Linked DNA regions of Tardiphaga sp. vice304. The protein of the gene in region 2 binds, or shares a complex with, the protein of the main gene of each other region. Links are inferred from orthologs where the notes say so. Each region holds a gene or a part of one and is shown on either strand. Other genes may lie near its edges.

What was found.
Region 1: the proteins of FNL56_RS15350 (region 2) and pnp are in contact, whole or in part, in a cryo-EM structure (PDB 9QH0), measured with the Escherichia coli proteins. The link is inferred for Tardiphaga sp. vice304 from one-to-one orthologs.

What each region holds. Positions count from the first base shown.
Region 1 is NZ_CP041402.1:179,456-187,621, reverse strand. What follows is about bases 4,927-7,886. They hold pnp (polyribonucleotide nucleotidyltransferase), read right to left. Parts: upstream 7,501-7,886; coding sequence 5,353-7,500; downstream 4,927-5,352. Other genes in these bases: rpsO (30S ribosomal protein S15), read right to left, coding at 7,837-7,886; FNL56_RS00775 (superoxide dismutase), read right to left, coding at 4,927-5,064. Also shown: fabB (beta-ketoacyl-ACP synthase I), read right to left, coding at 1-779; 3-hydroxyacyl-[acyl-carrier-protein] dehydratase FabA, read right to left, coding at 859-1,395; iron response transcriptional regulator IrrA, read left to right, coding at 1,707-2,213; FNL56_RS00785 (SH3 domain-containing protein), read right to left, coding at 2,477-3,028; FNL56_RS00780 (2-hydroxyacid dehydrogenase), read left to right, coding at 3,254-4,255; more of FNL56_RS00775, read right to left, coding at 4,330-4,926; more of rpsO, read right to left, coding at 7,887-8,106; tRNA pseudouridine(55) synthase TruB, read right to left, coding at 8,109-8,166. UniProt on the Escherichia coli protein: Involved in mRNA degradation. Catalyzes the phosphorolysis of single-stranded polyribonucleotides processively in the 3'- to 5'-direction. Also involved, along with RNase II, in tRNA processing.
Region 2 is NZ_CP041402.1:3,229,862-3,238,885, reverse strand. Bases 1,632-5,449 are described here. They hold FNL56_RS15350 (Rne/Rng family ribonuclease), read left to right. Parts: upstream 1,632-1,949; coding sequence 1,950-5,249; downstream 5,250-5,449. Other genes in these bases: FNL56_RS15345 (TetR/AcrR family transcriptional regulator), read right to left, coding at 5,313-5,449. In the rest of the region: FNL56_RS15355 (N-acetylmuramoyl-L-alanine amidase), read right to left, coding at 1-1,260; more of FNL56_RS15345, read right to left, coding at 5,450-5,939; FNL56_RS15340 (oleate hydratase), read right to left, coding at 6,040-7,974; FNL56_RS15335 (hypothetical protein), read right to left, coding at 8,066-8,281; FNL56_RS15330 (dicarboxylate/amino acid:cation symporter), read right to left, coding at 8,411-9,024. UniProt on the Escherichia coli protein: Endoribonuclease that plays a central role in RNA processing and decay. Required for the maturation of 5S and 16S rRNAs and the majority of tRNAs. Also involved in the degradation of most mRNAs.

The DNA.
Region 1 (8,166 bases), 3.1 Mb from region 2 along the record:
GCGCCGTAGCCGATGATCTCGCCGTAGATTTTCGCGCCGCGCGCTTTCGCGTGCTCGTATTCTTCCAGAACGATCACGCCGGCGCCGCCGGCGATGACGAAGCCGTCGCGGCTGATGTCATAGGGGCGTGAAGCGGTGGAGGGGGTGTCGTTATATTTCGACGACATCGCGCCCATCGCGTCGAACAAGACCGACAGCGACCAGTCGAGCTCCTCGCAGCCGCCGGCGAACACGATGTCCTGCTTGCCCCACTGGATCATCTCGTAGCCATTGCCGATGCAATGGTTGGAGGTCGCGCAGGCCGAGGAGATCGAATAGTTGACGCCCTTGATCTTGAACCAGGTGGCGAGCGTGGCGGAGGCCGTCGACGACATCGCCTTCGGCACCGCGAACGGGCCGACGCGCTTCGGCCCCTTGGTGCGGGTGATGTCGGCGGCTTCGACGATGGTGCGGGCGGAGGGACCCCCCGAGCCCATGATGATGCCGGTGCGCTCGTTGGAGACGTCAGAGGCTTCGAGGCCGGAATCCAGAATCGCCTGTTCCATCGCGACGTGATTCCACGCCGCGCCCTCACCGAGGAAACGCATTGCGCGGCGATCGATCATCTCCGACGCATTCAGCGTCGGCGCGCCCTGCACCTGCGAGCGGAAACCGAGCTCCGCGTACTTGTCGGCGCGCGTGATGCCCGACTTTGCCTCATGGAGGCTCGCAAGCACTTCCTGAGTGTTGTTTCCGATAGATGAGACAATGCCCATCCCCGTGACGACAACCCGCCTCATGATCGTCCCGCCCTCTAAAATCCGTGTTGTTGACTGGCCGTCGCCGATCGGTGACGGCCGTTGTGCAGCGCTGACTAGACTACGTTCCCGGCTGCAATGCGGCAGCAGCCTCCTGCTTGAACAGGCCGACCTTCAGGTCCTTGGCACGATAGATAATCTCGCCATCTGCCGAAAGCGAGCCATCGGCAATGCCCAACCACAATTTTGAGCGCATCACCCGCTTGACGTCGATGGTGTAGACCACCTTCTTGACGTTCGGGAGAACCTGGCCGGAAAACTTCAGCTCGCCGAGGCCGAGCGCGCGGCCGGGGCCGATGCCGCCGGACCAGCCGAGGAAAAAGCCGACCATCTGCCACATCGCGTCGAGACCGAGGCAGCCCGGCATTACCGGGTCGCCCTTGAAGTGGCAGGCAAAGAACCAGAGTTCCGGCGTGACGTCGAGTTCGGCGCGGATCAGGCCCTTGCCGAATTCGCCGCCATTGTCGTTGATCTCGGTGATGCGGTCGAACATCAGCATCGGTGGCAGCGGCAGTTGCGCATTGCCGGGGCCGAACAATTCGCCACGGCCGCAGGCCAGCAGATCCTCGTACTCGTAACTGCTGCGCTTGTCCTGAATCATGCCTTGGCTTTCCAACGTCGGTATCTGCATCCTGCGAACCCGCCGGGGTGGCCGGGACACGCAGAACTGGTTCAAATCAGGCAGTTATCGCCGGACCTGTCGCGCGCTCTCTATCATAGGCTTGGGGGGCGGCAAAGCGGCGGTTTCGGCGGCCGGATGGTACTGGCGGGGCGGGCCGACCCGATCGAGCTTCCCGGTCAGCGCATGGCTCCAGTTGCGAAAACCTTGCATCTGACGGCAGCCGGGCCTATAGAGAGAGGGCAGAGTGCGTGTTGGGCGCCGCAACGGCAGGGATCACCGACGTGGACATGAGTGACATTGCTTCGAACGGCAATACGTCGAGCGTCAGCAGTGACGCTGCTGCGGTTGCGGAAATCAACCGCGGTCGCCAGCCGGCGCTGACCGGCTGCCCTTGGCATGACGTCAATGAGATGCTGCAGTCGGTGGGCTTGCGCCCGACCCGCCAGCGCATGGCGCTGGGCTGGCTGTTGTTCGGCAAGGGCGCCCGCCATCTGACCGCGGAAATGCTCTACGAGGAAGCCTCCCTCGCCAAGGTCCCGGTATCGCTCGCCACGGTTTACAACACGCTGAACCAGCTCACCGATTCCGGCCTGCTCCGGCAGGTCAGCGTGGACGGCACCAAGACCTACTTCGACACCAACGTCACCGCGCATCACCATTATTACCTCGAGAACAACCACGAGCTGGTCGACATTCCCGATCCGCACATGGTGCTGCAGAAAATGCCCGACGTTCCCGAGGGCTACGAGATCAGCCGCATCGACATGGTCGTCCGGCTGCGCAAGAAGCGCTGAGCATCTCTGTCGTCCCGGCGAACGCCGGGACCCATAGACACCGTGATCTGTAATTTGAAGCGCCGTTAGCCGCGGCGCCTGTGCGCGTCTTTTTTCCTTCCTTCTCCCCTTGTGGGAGAAGGTGGCGCCGACGAAGTCGGCGACGGATGAGGGGTTTCTGGGCGACGGAGCTTGCGGCTACCCCTCACCCGTCTCGAACGCTTCGCGTTCGATCCACCCTCTCCCACAAGGGGAGAGGGAAGATCAGAGCCTGCTAAGTTCCCTCAATCGACCTTCTCGTCGGCATAGACGCCCCATAGCCGCTGCTGTTCGATCCAGCCGTCGAAGCCGGCGCCCATCACGCGGCACCAGCTGTTCTTGCAGCGCTTGACCTGTGCCACCACGCCGGCCTGCAGCCTGGCGGCCACCGGGCTGGTGGCATCCGGACTGTCATAGATCGAGGCAAGGTCATCCTTGTTCTTCATCGTCACCACCGCGGTGCGGCGGCCCGACAGCAGCGAGTGGTAGACCCAGCCCTCGGCGCCTTCAGAATCGCGCACCCGGCGCCAGTTCTCATATTCGGCGGTGATCTCCACCGGCAGGCCGGATTTGGTATAGACCCAGGCCACGTCATTGTCCTTGGTCGGGCCGGCGCGGACGTTCACATGGTCGGACTTCAGGCTGACATAGCGCGGCACCGGCAGCCCGCTGCCGCCCACCGGCACGTTGTTGGCCGCGTCCCGGGCGGCATCCCGCGCCGCCGAACCCGGTTGCACCGAAAGGCCGAGGCAAGCTGCCCCCAGCAACGCCGCACCCACCACACGCCTGAACGCCATTCGCCAACCTCAACCGATTCTATCCGCGTCGCCTCGTCATTGTCCTGGGTTCTTGTTTTGGCTCGGCCTTCTGCTAGAGAGGTCGAACGCCCAAGATGAAGCCCGGGACGCCAGAAGGCGTCCGGGGAACCCGGAGGAAACGGTGAGATCGCGCGGTCTCGGCAGTTTCGATCAACCGGGTTAATGCGGACTGAACAGCCGGGCCAAAGCGCGAGTGAGCAGCACATGTCGGTCAAGAAAAAACCCCTGGTCGTGGTCACCCGCAAGCTGCCGGACAGCATCGAGACGCGGATGCGCGAACTGTTCGACGCCCGCATCAATCTCGACGACACGCCGCTGACGGAAGCGCAATTGCTCGACGCGATGCGAACTGCCGACGTGCTGGTCCCGACCGTCACCGACGAGATCACCAAGGAACTGCTCGAACAGCCCGACCTCAAGGTCAAGCTGATCGCCAATTTCGGCAATGGCGTCGATAATATCGACGTCATCGCGGCGCAGGCGCGCGGCATCATCGTCACCAATACGCCGAAGGTGCTGACCGAAGACACCGCGGACATGACGATGGGCCTGATCCTCGCGGTGCCGCGGCGCCTGATCGAGGGCGCCTCGATCCTCACCGAAGGCAAGGACTGGCCGGGCTGGTCGCCGACCTGGATGCTCGGCCGCAGGCTCGGCGGCAAGCGGCTGGGGATCATCGGCATGGGCCGGATCGGCCAGGCGGTGGCGCGCCGCGCCCGCGCCTTCGGGCTGCAGATCCACTACCACAACCGCAAGCCGGTGGCCCCGGTGATCGCCGACGAGCTCGGCGCGACCTACTGGGATTCGCTCGACCAGATGCTGGCGCGAATGGACATCATCTCGGTGAACTGCCCGCACACGCCGGCCACCTTCCATCTGCTGTCGGCGCGACGCCTCAAGCTAGTGCGCAAGGACGCCTATATCGTCAACACTGCGCGCGGCGAGGTAATCGACGAGGAGACGCTGACCAAGCTGATCGAGTCGGGCGACATTGCAGGCGCCGGCCTCGACGTGTTCGAGCACGAGCCCGCGGTCAATCCGAAGCTGCTGCGGCTGGCGAAAGCCGGCAAGGTCGTGCTGCTGCCGCATATGGGATCGGCCACGATCGAGGGCCGCGTCGAGATGGGCGAGAAGGTCATCATCAACATCCGCGCGTTCCTCGACGGCCACAAGCCACGGGACCGGGTGTTTCCGGCGATGTTGTAGCTTTCAGTTGACGCAGCGACGCTGCAGCTCCTCCCGTTCGGCAAGGAGCTGCAGGTCCTTAAGTTGTTGCGACGTCAGACGCCCAGCGTGCCGGCCTTGGCCATCGCATAGCGATCGCCGATCACCTTCCAGTTCACCGTGTTCCACCACGCCTTGAGATAGTCGGCGCGGCGGTTCTGGTAGTTCAGGTAATAAGCGTGCTCCCAGACGTCGTTGCCCATCAAGGCGCGCTTGCCGTCCATCGCCGGATTGTCCTGGTTGGGACGGTTCTCGATCGCGAGCTTGCCGGCCTTGTCGACGGTCACGAACACCCAGCCCGAACCGAACTGGCGGCCGCCGGCGGCGTTGAAGTCGGTCTGGAATTTCTCCATGCCGCCGAGGTCGCGTTCGATCGCGGCGAGCACTTCACCTTCCGGCTTGCCGCCGTTCGGTCCCATGATCTGCCAGAACATGGTGTGGTTGGCGTGGCCGCCAAGATTGTTGCGGACGCCGGTGCGGATCGCTTCCGGCACGTCGCCGAGCTTGCCGAGCACATCGACGATGGGCGTTGATGCGATCTGCGGCGCGTCCTTGGCAAACGCGTTCATATTCGCGACGTAGGCGGCGTGGTGCTTGTCGTGATGGATCTCCATGGTCTTCGCATCGATATGCGGTTCCAGGGCGGCGACCGGATAGGTCAGCGGCGGCAGCACGAAAGGGGTTGCAGCGGCGGGCGCTGCGGCCTGGGCGAAGGCAAAGCGCGGCGCTGCGGCAATGGCGGCGGCGCCGGCGGCGGCCAGCATCAGATGGCGGCGGGACATCATGGTCATCGGAATTCTCCGTGGTGATTAAGTCGAATCGGCCAAACGCGACGATGCTAGCCGGACTGAGTGGCAATAGTGCGAACAACTACGCAACGCCGTGGCGGCTGGTTTCGCGAAAGGCATTGTGACGCAGCGGCGCGATCGCGCTGCGGGACCGCTGGTTTCCTTTCCCTCCCCGCCGCGCGAAGCTTCGCTTCGCTCGGGGTGAGGGATATCGCTCGGCCGTCGCAAAACATTCTCAAACAAAAAGGGCGGCCTTTCGGCCGCCCTTTCCGCATTCGCGAATTGCGAAATTTACTCTGCCGCAGCGGTGCCTTCTTCGGCCTTCTGCTTGGCTTCGAGGTCTTCGCCGGTGGTCTGGTCGACGACCTTCATCGACAGGCGGGTCTTGCCGCGATCGTCGAAGCCGAGCAGCTTGACCTTGACCTTGTCGCCTTCCTTGACGACGTCGGAGGTCTTCTGCACGCGGCCGGACGCGAGCTGGCTGATGTGAACCAGGCCGTCCTTGGCGCCGAAGAAGTTCACGAACGCACCGAACTCCATGACCTTGACGACGGTGCCGTCATAGATCGCGTTGAGTTCCGGGTCGCTTGCGATCGACTTGATCCACTTGATCGCGGCCTTGATCGACTCGCCATCGGAGGACGCCACCTTGACGGTGCCGTCATCGTCGATGTTCACCTTGGCGCCGGTCTTTTCCACGATCTCGCGGATCACCTTGCCGCCGGTGCCGATCACTTCACGGATCTTGTCGGTCGGGATCTTGAACGTCTCGATGCGCGGCGCGTATTCGCCGAGCTCGGCACGGGCATTGTTGAGCGCCTTCGACATCTCACCGAGAATGTGAATGCGGCCTTCCTTGGCCTGGCCGAGCGCGACCTTCATGATCTCTTCGGTGATGCCGGCGATCTTGATGTCCATCTGCAGCGAGGTGATGCCGGCGTCGGTGCCGGCGACCTTGAAGTCCATGTCGCCGAGATGATCTTCATCACCCAGGATGTCCGACAGGACCGCAAAGCGCTCGCCCTCGAGAATGAGGCCCATCGCGATACCCGCGGTCGGCCGCTTCAGGGGGACGCCCGCATCCATCAGCGCGAGAGACGCGCCGCAGACCGAAGCCATCGAGGACGAGCCGTTCGACTCGGTGATCTCCGACACCACGCGGATGGTGTAGGGGAATTCGTGATGACCCGGCAGCACCGGATGCACCGCGCGCCAGGCAAGCTTGCCGTGGCCGATTTCGCGACGCTTGGTGCCGCCCATGCGGCCGGTTTCGCCGACCGAGTAGGGAGGAAAGTTGTAGTGCAGCAGGAACGTCTCTTTGTACGTGCCCGACAGCGAGTCGATGTACTGCTCGTCTTCGCCGGTGCCGAGGGTGGTGACGACGAGAGCCTGCGTTTCACCGCGGGTGAACAGCGCCGAACCGTGCGCACGCGGCAGCACGCCGACTTCGCAGACGATCGGACGGACCGTGGTCAGGTCGCGGCCGTCGATGCGCTTCTTGGTGTCGAGGATGTTCCAGCGAACGATCTTCGATTCCAGTTCCTTGAACACGCCGGCAATGCGCAGCTTGTCGTATTTGGGCTCTTCGCCTTCCGGGAAGTAGTGCGCCATCGCCTTCTTCTTGACGGCGCCGACGGCAGCGTAACGCTCCTGCTTGATCGGCAGCGAGTAGGCCGAGCGCAGCTCGGTCTCGACCATGCCGAGCATTTCCTTTTCGAGCGCGCTGTCGTCGATGGTGACGACTTCGCGCGGCTCCTTGGCGGCCTTCTCGGCGAGCTCGATGATCGCCTTGATAACCGGCTGGAAGTGGCGGTGACCGAACATCACGGCGCCGAGCATGACGTCTTCGTTGAGTTCCTTGGCTTCCGATTCGACCATCAGGACGGCGTCCTGGGTGCCGGCGACGACCAGGTCGAGCTGGGTGTCGGCCATTTCGTCGAGCGTCGGGTTGAGCACGAATTCATCGTTGATGAAGCCGACGCGGGCCGCACCGATCGGGCCCTGGAACGGGGCGCCGGAAATCGTCAGGGCAGCCGAGGTGGCGATCAGCGCCAGGATGTCCGGATCGTTTTCCATGTCGTGCGACAGCACGGTGACGACGACCTGGGTCTCGTTGCGCCAGCCGTCGACGAACAGCGGGCGGATCGGACGGTCGATCAGGCGGGAGACCAGGGTCTCCTTCTCGGTCGGACGGCCTTCGCGCTTGAAGTAGCCACCCGGGATGCGGCCGGCGGCGTAGGTCTTCTCGATGTAGTCGACGGTCAAGGGCAGGAAGTCGATGCCATCCTTGGCGGTCTTGGCGGCGACCACGGTGGCGATGACGACGGTCTCGCCATAGGTGGCGATGACGGCGCCGTCGGCTTGACGGGCGACCTTGCCGGTTTCGAGCTTGAGCGGACGACCGCCCCAATCGATTTCGACGGTATGAATATTAAACATGGACGTTTTCTTTCATGGGTTCACGAAAGCATGGCGCTGAAAACACGAAAGCCAGAACCTGAAAGTCCCGTGCAAGACGGCAAGAGGCTGTTCGCGATATCCGCGAAACCAGCGTCCGGCGATCCTGCCGAGTCTTCCAGAATCCTGGCTCGAGCATTCTGAATGGCGTCCATCCTTCCGATGGTCGCGGGGGTCCCGATGGACCTTGCCGCGCGACGGGCACCTTGCCCGTCATCGTCCAGCCGCCGGAGTGCTGCTGGACGTTATCGTGCGGCCCGTGGTGGCCCGCACTACGTGAATACAAAAACGCGCGCAGGAATATGCGCGCGTGATTTGTTAGCGACGGATGTTGTGCTTTTCGAGCATCGCCTTGTAGCGCGGCTCGTCCTTGCGCTTGATGTAATCAAGCAGCGAACGACGCGTCGAGACGAGCTTCAGCAGGCCACGGCGGGAGTGGTTGTCCTTGACGTGGGTCTTGAAGTGCGCGGTCAGGTTGGTGATCCGCTCGGTGAGGATCGCGATCTGAACCTCCGGCGAGCCGGTATCGGTGGCCTTGTTGGCGTTGGTCTTGATGACTTCCGCTTTGCGTTCTGCGGTAATCGACATCGTCAGTTACTTTCTTTGCGTGCCGAACTGGTGAGTCCGGTCAGGTTGAACACGCGCTTG
Region 2 (9,024 bases):
CACTGCCGATACAAGCTTCTTCGTGAAAAACCCGTCGATCGCCTGCGCCACCGCGCCCACCGTCCGGGAGCGCCAGTTTTCCGACAGCAGTTGCTGCAGGTCGTCCTTGTTGGAGACGTAGCCGAGTTCGATCAGCACCGAGGGCACGTCCGGCGCCTTCAGCACCCGGAAGCCGGCCGATTTCAGCGGATGCTTGTGCATCCGCGCCGTGGTCTTCATTTCGGCGGCGACCAGCCGCGCAAAACGGTTGGAAAAGGTCCGGGTCTCGCGCTGCGTCAGCTCGATCAGGATATCGGCGACGTCGGTCGGCTCCTCGGTGAGATTGACGCCGCCGATGGCGTCCGCCTTGTTTTCCGAATCCGCCAGCCGCTGCGCCTCGGCGTCCGACGCCTTGTCGGACAGCGTATAGACCGTGGCGCCATGCGCCTCGCCCTCGCCGCGCGGCAAGGCGTCGGCGTGAATCGACACAAACAGTGCCGCCGACAGGCCACGCGCCATCTTCACGCGGTCGTTCAGCGCGATGAAGGTATCGTCGCTGCGGGTCATCACCACGCGGTACTTGCCGGCCTTTTCCAGCCGGTCGCGCAGCGCCAGGCCAAAGCTGAGCACCAGGCCCTTTTCGCTCTCGCCGCCGGATTGGGTGCCGTTGTCGATACCGCCATGGCCAGGATCCAGCACCACCACCGGGCGGGGATCGTTGGCAGAAGCTGCGGTGCCGGCAGGCGCCGAGCCGGTGACCTCGATCGCCGGCCGCAGTTCGGCGTTGCTCTCGACGGCCAGTGCCTGGCTGAACGCGGCGCGATCGACCGCCTCGAGGTCGATCACCAGCCGGGCCGGCTGGCCGTTGGCCGGATCCAGCGCATAGGCGCTCTTGATTTTGGCCGGACCGGAGAGGTCAAACACGATCCGCGAACCGCCGGGCATCACCAGCCCGTAGCGAAACGCCTTGATCAGCCCGCGCGCGACGGTGCCGCCGCCAGCTTCGAGCTGGAACGAGACCTGGGGGATATCGACCACCACCCGGTACGGATCGGCCAGCGCGAAGGCACGCAGCGGGATCTTCTTGTCAAGATCGAGGATAAAGCGGGTCTGCTTGTCGTCGCCGGCGATCCGCACGTCGGAGGCGACCGGAAACGGGCTGACATTCCCAGCGGGCGCCGACTCAGCCTGGGCACGGCCGGGCGCCGGCCACCCGCAGCCGATCACGACGCCCGAAAGCGCCATCCAAAGCCCGATGAGTTGGTTTGCGCGGCCCGACAACGAATCCAGTGCCTCCGTTACAGCCCCGTTTAACGCAATAGAACCGCAGGGTTAATCGAAGCTTAACCGGGTCGCGCCGATTAGTCGGGAGTGTTGCAGCGCTGTGACGCTTCCCTTGCATGGGGCCGCCAATCGACGTATGACCGAAGGGCTGACGGTTTAACTCCCGATTGTGTCGTTTCAGCCTCCCGGTGCAGCGCCGGTTTCCTCAGGTAAATATCTGGCGGAACCAGCGTTTTTCCGATCTCCCTTCACCAGCCCGCGCAGCGCGCGGCTGATCAGAGGGGCGGTTCTAGCCCGAGCGGCGTCCGTTCCCCGGCCATCTTGTTCAGGGGCGGCTTTGAGACACGTCACGACCGATTATCCCGCTTTTACGCGCGGGATAGGCGAGAGCCGGCGACCTCTTTCGCCGGACGCCAGCAATAAAGGCGGCGCCATTGCCGCCGAGATTTAGACGGGCCGACGCTTGATGCGCCAGACTGTGATGCCGACGAAGACCTATACGGGACCTGCGCCGATGCGAAGCCTCAGCTTCGCGCGTCGCCCTGCACTGGGTCTGCGATCGGCACGGCGCCCCGGGTTGCGTTTCGGCCTTCCTTTCACCCCCGAATCAGGTGGACCGTTGCGTCACCCGGCTGCGCCCTTCGCGCTTGCCGCCACGCGCGCCCTCCGCCGCCATGAGCCCCCAAATGCCCAACAAAATGTTGATCGATGCCACCCACGCGGAAGAGACCCGGGTCGTCGTGATCCGCGGCAATCGCGTCGAGGAATTTGATTTCGAGACCGCGCAGCGCAAGCAGCTTCGCGGCAACATCTACCTTGCCAAAGTCACCCGCGTAGAGCCCTCGCTGCAGGCCGCTTTCATCGAATATGGCGGCAACCGCCACGGCTTCCTCGCCTTCAGCGAAATCCACCCCGATTACTACCAGATCCCGGTCGCCGACCGTCTGGCGCTGATCGAGGCCGACGAACGCGCCCATCGCGAGGCCGAAGAAGAGACCGACAACCGTTCCAGCCGCGGCAGCAAGCGCCCGCGTCATCGCAACTCGCGCCGCCGCAGCGGCGGCGAGCGCGTGCAGAGCGACGTCGTCGCGCAGGATCCGTCACAGGCCGAGCAGCCGCGCGATCCCGCTTTCGACGCGCCCGCCGGCGAACACGTTCATGCCCATGACGAAGGCCACCATGCCGGCGAGCATCACGAGCATGACCACGACGGTCAGCCGCACAGCCACGCCCATGACCATGCCGAGGGTGACCATTCCCACGGCGAGCCCGCTGTAACCGGCGAAGCCTTCGGCGACCACCATCACGAGAGCCACGCTGCGCCGATCGATGCCGAGGCACCCGTCGCCGAGGTTCCTGTGTCCGAGACTTCGATCGCCGAGGCGCCCGCTGCCGCGACGCCGGCCGTTGAAGCCGTGACGTCCGAGACCCCCGCTTCCGAGACCCCCGCTTCCGAAATCCACCCGGACCAGCCGGTGGCCGAAACCGCCGCGCCGGAAACGGCCGCCGAACTGGCCGAACCGGTGGCTGCCGTTGCGACCGAAGCGCATGATCACGGTCACGACGACCACGCCCATGAAGACCATCATGACGCCGCCTACGCCGCCGCGAAGAACCTGGCGCATGCCGACGACGCCGTGCACCACGACGAGCACGCGGCCGTAGAAGCCGACGAGCATGACGACGAGGAAGACGAGGAAGAAGAAGCCGAAGAGGATCAGGTCGAATCCGTCGGCGGCGACGACGTTCTGGAAGAAGTGCCCGAGCGCGCCTTCCGGCCGCGCCGCCAGTACAAGATCCAGGAAGTCATCAAGCGCCGCCAGGTGATGCTGGTGCAGGTCGTCAAGGAAGAGCGCGGCAACAAGGGCGCCGCGCTGACCACCTACCTGTCGCTGGCCGGCCGCTATGCCGTCTTGATGCCGAACACCGCGCGCGGTGGCGGCATCTCGCGCAAGATCACCTCGGCGCAGGATCGCTCCCGCCTCAAGGAAGTGGTCTCCGACCTCGACGTGCCGGAAGGCATGGGGATCATCCTGCGCACCGCAGGCGCCTCCCGCACCAAGCCGGAAATCAAGCGCGACTTCGAATATCTGATCCGGATGTGGGAAACCGTCCGCGACATGACGCTGAAGTCGCAGGCGCCCACCCTCGTCTACGAGGAAGGCTCGCTGATCAAGCGTTCGCTGCGCGACCTCTACAACAAGGAAATCGACGAGATCCAGGTCGCCGGCGAAGCTGGCTATCAGGAAGCCCGCGACTTCATGCACATGCTGATGCCGTCGAACGTTCGCGCGGTGAAGCTGTATCGCGACGGCCAGCCGCTGTTCTCGCGGATGGGTGTCGAGAGCCAGTTGGACGCAATGTTCTCGCCGACCGTGCAGCTGAAGTCCGGCGGCTACATCGTCATCAACCAGACCGAAGCGCTGGTCTCGATCGACGTCAACTCCGGCCGCTCCACCAAGGAGCATCACATCGAGGACACCGCGCTCAAGACCAATCTTGAAGCCGCGGAAGAAGTTGCGCGTCAGCTCCGGTTGCGCGATCTCGCCGGCCTGATCGTCATCGACTTCATCGACATGGATGAGAAGCGCAACAACCGCTCCGTCGAGCGCAAGATGAGCGACTGCCTGCGGCAGGATCGCGCACGCATCCAGGTCGGACGCATCTCGCATTTCGGCCTGCTCGAAATGTCGCGCCAGCGCATCCGCGCCAGCGTGCTGGAAAGCTCCACCGAGGTCTGCACGCATTGCGGCGGCAGCGGCCACGTCCGTTCGGTCTCCTCCGTTGCGCTGCAGCTGCTGCGCGGCATGGAAGAGATCCTGATGAAGGGTGCCACCCATAACATGGTGGTTCGCACCCGCACCGACGTCGCGCTCTATGTGCTCAATCACAAGCGCGGCCATCTGCGGGATCTCGAAAGCTCCTTCAAGGTCACGCTCGCCGTGATCGCCGACGCCAGCATCACCGGTCAGCAGTCCTTCGTGATCGACCGCGGCGACCAGGTGCATACGCTGGAAGCCGCCAAGGGCATCCTTGCCGCCCAGGTCGCCGCCTTCCCGCCACCGCTGGAAGAAGAGCCGTTCGACGATGAAGACCTGTTCGAGGTCGAAGCCGAAATCGAGACCGAGGAGACCGAAGGTCTGGTCGATGGTCCGGCCGATGGGTCGGCCGACGACGACAACGCCGCCGAGAGCGCCGGCAGCGACACCGATGCCGATGGCCGCAAGCGCAAGCGCCGCCGGCGTCGTCGTGGCCGTGCCGGCGAGACCCGCGAAGGCGGGCCGGTGGCCGAGCGTGACGTGAATGAAGCCGCCGCCTTCGCCAGCGAAGGTCTCGTGGAGGCCGTCGGTGACGACGCCGAAGGCGACGACGAGGAATCCGAGGACGTGCCCGGCGAAGCCCGTGCCGAGCCGGTCGATGGCGAGCGCCGTCCGCGCCGCCGCGGCCGTCGCGGTGGTCGTCGCCGGCGTGGCGGTCCGGAAGACGGTGTCGTCGGCTCGATCGCCGACGAACTCGGTCCGCTGCAGGCTTCCGAAGCCTCTGAGGCGGTCGCCGACCTCGAAGGCGGTCCGGTGCCGCACGACGGCAGCTCGCTGCGGCCGCATGACTCGACGCTGACGGAAGCGATCGCCGGACAGGCCGAGCCGGCGCAGCCGGCGTCGTTCAATGCCGAACCCGCGACCGCCCCGCCGCAGCCCGTCGCTACGCCGGAGCCGGAGCCGGCCCCGGAAGCCGTTGCGCAGGACGACGACAAGGCTGCCGCCCGCCGCCGTTCGACGGTCCGCGAGAAGGTCAGCTTCGGCTCCTCCGCTGCGCCCGTCGCCGCCCCGGTCGCTGCGGCGCCTGAACCGGTCGCTGCGGCACCTGAGCCTGTCGCAGCGCCAGCGCCCGTCCCAGCGCCGGAGCCCGCCAAGCCGGACGCCGGTACCGACACCGCGCCCCGCAAGGCCGGATGGTGGTCCCGCGCATTCGGCAACGGCGAGTAGACTCGACCCAAACGAACAATAAAAAGCCGCCCGGCCAAACCGGGCGGCTTTTTGCTGACCGGGTTAAACGATGCGTCCGTGCTCTCGCGCCGATGGCCATCCACCAATGACGGCGCGAAGAAAAGCGAGAAAGATTTTATCGCGCGGCGGGGCTCCGGCCACCACGCCTTGCACGGCAAGACCTGACCACAGCGCATAGAGCCCCATGGTGATCTGCAACGGCGGCAAGGCCGGCGCCAGGTCGTGACGCCGGACGATGTCATCGACCAGCGACGCGAACTCGGCGAAATAGCCGGTGTTGGCGTCATCATAGGCTTCTGCGAAACCGGGGTCGCGCCGGGCATGAAGCTGCAGTTCAATGGCCAGCAGCGACCATCTGGTCTGCTCTGCGAGATCAGCCAGATGCACGGCAAGCGCCGCGAGAAAATCGTCCAGCGAGTGGGTGCGGGTAACCTCAACAAGGCCGCGAAGCACTTCCACCTCGCCATGAATGTGGCTCTCCATCAGCGCAATCAACAGATCGTCGCGGCCGGCGAAGTTCGAGTAGAAGGCGCCCTGCGAAAAACCGGCCTCCTCGCATAGTCCGCGCAACGACAACGCCCCCACGCCATCGCGCACGATCGCGGCGCGCGCCGATGCGAGCAGGCGCTGACGCGTCTCCAATCGGCTTTGCTCTCTCGTCTTCCGCATTTTCCCGATCTCGATCGTGTGTACCGTGAAGGGGAAGCGGCGCGCTCCGCTTCCCCCGTCCGACGCTTTTCTACTACCGAACCTTTTTGCAGGCCCTTCGCTATTTGGACTTGCTCCGCGGCCCGTCGCGCAGCTGGTCGAACCAGCCGAACACCGCTGCGAGCGCATGACTTCCTTTGCCCAGAAGCGTCGCCATCTCGGCTTCCACACGCTCGCCGAGCTCTCCGTCTCGCTCCGGCAATGGCGGGAGGATATGGGCGAAATAGGTCTTATCGAGCAGGCGATGCAGCAGCCGTTCGCCCATGAACGGCTCGTTATTGTTGAGCACGCGGGCTGCCTTCATCAGATTGCGGATATCATATTGCGTCGGACTGATATCGGCGACCTGCCTGGGCAGCCCCAGCAGCGTGTAGACGCCGATCCGCGCCGTTCGCACCGAACATTCCATCGTGAAGATGATGTCGTTGCTGGTTTCCACGAACTGCCCCATCAAGGCGAGGTTGGTGCAGCCCGCAGGCACGACGCGGGGGCGATCGCCTGCCGCGCGCGGCATGAACTGCGCTGTAATGAACGGCATCAGCGCGATGCGGACCTTGGTGTTGGCGGCGACGGCGTCAAGCTGGTCGACGATGCCGAGATGGTAGCAAAGCTCAGCCAGGATCTCGCGGCCGTTGCAGGCCGGCATCGGCTTCTTGACGTAGTTGCCATCCTTGTCCATCAGCAGCGCATAGACCCACAGCACCAGCACGTCGTCAGGCTGTGTCGGGAAGTGCGGCTGGCGGTTGCAGGTGAAGCTCAGCACCCAGTTGGAATCCGTAAAGGTGATCACGCCACCGGTCACGGTCTTTCCCGAATAGGGATCGTTGACCGACAATTCCTTCAGCCTGTCTACCAGCGGTGAGGGCTTGCAGGTCAGCGTCGCCGATTCCCACGTCGATGCCGCGGCATTGCCGCAGAATTTTTCCGGCTTGCCGAATATCGGCGATTTGCTGGCGAGGTTCTTCCACAGCATCCAGTCGCTGTCCTCGCCCGGCTTGGCATCGCGGGCCAGAACCGGGGCCGTGTCCATGTCGCCATAGGCCGTGCCCTCGGTCATCGATCCCGTAAGCGCGAACACCATGTCGTCCGGACCGATGGCGATGCTCTCGTCGTTACCGCCGACCTTGCAGCGGATCGCGGTGACGGTGCGCTGGCCCTGCTGTTCCAACATGTCGAGGTCATAGGCCCTTGTGTCGAACTGCACCTTGACGCCCTTGTCCTTCAGCAGGCGGAGCAACGGCACGACGAAGCTGTCATATTGATTGTACTTCGGGAAAACGCAGGTCGACATGTCGGCCATCCCGTCGAGCGCATCGAGGAAGCGATGCATGTAGAGCTTCATCTCTAGCAGGCTCTGCCAGTTCTCGAAGGCAAACATCGATCGCCACAGATACCAGAAGTTGGTCTCGAAGAAGCTCTTGCTGAAATATTGCTCGATCGTGACGTCGTCGAGCTCTTCCTTGCGCTTGAGCAGAAGCTTGATGAGCTCCCACTGATGCGACTTGCTGAGGCCCAGCGTCGAAAAATCCCGGATTTTTCCCTGCTGGTGCATCAACCGGGCCTTGGACCAGTTCAGGTCGTTGTCGTTCACCAGCCGGTATTCGTCGAGCACGCTGTAGCCTTCGGCCAATTCCAGCGCCGGCACATCCTGGAACACGTCCCAGAAATTATCGTAATTGAAGTTCATCTCGCGGCCGCCGCGGACGATGTAGCCGGTTTCGGCGTCGCCGGCGCCATCGAGCGAGCCGCCGGCGATGTCCATCGAGTCGAGGATCGTGATGTCCTCGCCCTTCATGCCGCCATCCCGGATCATGTAAAAGGCGGCCGACAGACCGGCGATGCCGCTGCCGATGATCCAGGCCTTGCGTCCTTTGACCGGCCGTGTCGGCACGGCCCGGCCGCGCATGTAGGGACCCATCATATCGGGCGGCGGCAGCGGCTCGTTCGGGCCCTTGCGCCAGAAGCCTTCACCCACATTGGTTTCGATCAGGGGCATGCCGGGAGCCGGCGCGTTGGGGCAAGGGATATTGTGGGTCATGTGCATTTCCTTGGTCGGCAGCGGATATCGAAATTCGGCCTTCAAGATGTCACACGATATTCGAATATCGTTTGATATCGATCAATTCTACCGCGATGCGTTGCATGATCGAACCGCCGGAGAACACCGTCGCGGGCACCGCTGCTCGTATGAAAGAAGCGGCCCGGCCAAACAAGGCAGCTGTTTGCTGATCACAAACTGTCATTCCGGGATGCAGCAGGCGGCGAAGCCGGCTGATGGCGACCCGGAATCCCGGCATGTTCATCTTCCCACATCCAGATTCCGGGTTCGCTCACGCTGGCGCGTTCGCGCCCCGGAATGACAGCGATGGGTCAGCAAAAAGCCGCCCGGCGAACCGGGCGGCTTTTGTGCTGACAGCCATAGAGCCGAACGGTCAGCCCGTCGTCACGCCCGTCTCCAGATCCGACGGATCGATGGTCTTGTTGAGGTTGGCGTGCATCACGTCGTGATCGAGTTCGCCTTCCCACCACGACACGAACACCGCGGCGACGCCGTTGCCGGTGATGTTGGTCAGCGCACGCACTTCGCTCATGAACTTGTCGATCGAGAACACGATCGCCATGCCCGGCACCAGACGGGGATCGACGACGCTGAGCGTCGCGGCCAGCGTGATGAAGCCGGCGCCGGTGACGCCGGAGGCGCCCTTCGAGGTCAGCATCGCCACCAGCAGGATGGTGAGCTGCTGGCCGAACGTCAGATCGACGCCGAGCGCCTGCGCGATGAACAGCGTCGCCAGCGTCATGTAGATGTTGGTGCCGTCGAGGTTGAACGAGTAGCCGGTCGGGACCACCAGGCCGACGACCGACTTCGAGCAGCCGAGCCGCTCCAGCTTGGCCATCAGCTGCGGCAGCGCGCTCTCCGACGAACTGGTGCCGAGCACGATCAAGAGCTCATCCTTGATGTAGGCGATGAACTTGAAAATGCTGAAGCCGACCATTCTCGCGATCAGGCCGAGCACGACGATCACGAACAGCAGCGCCGTGCCGT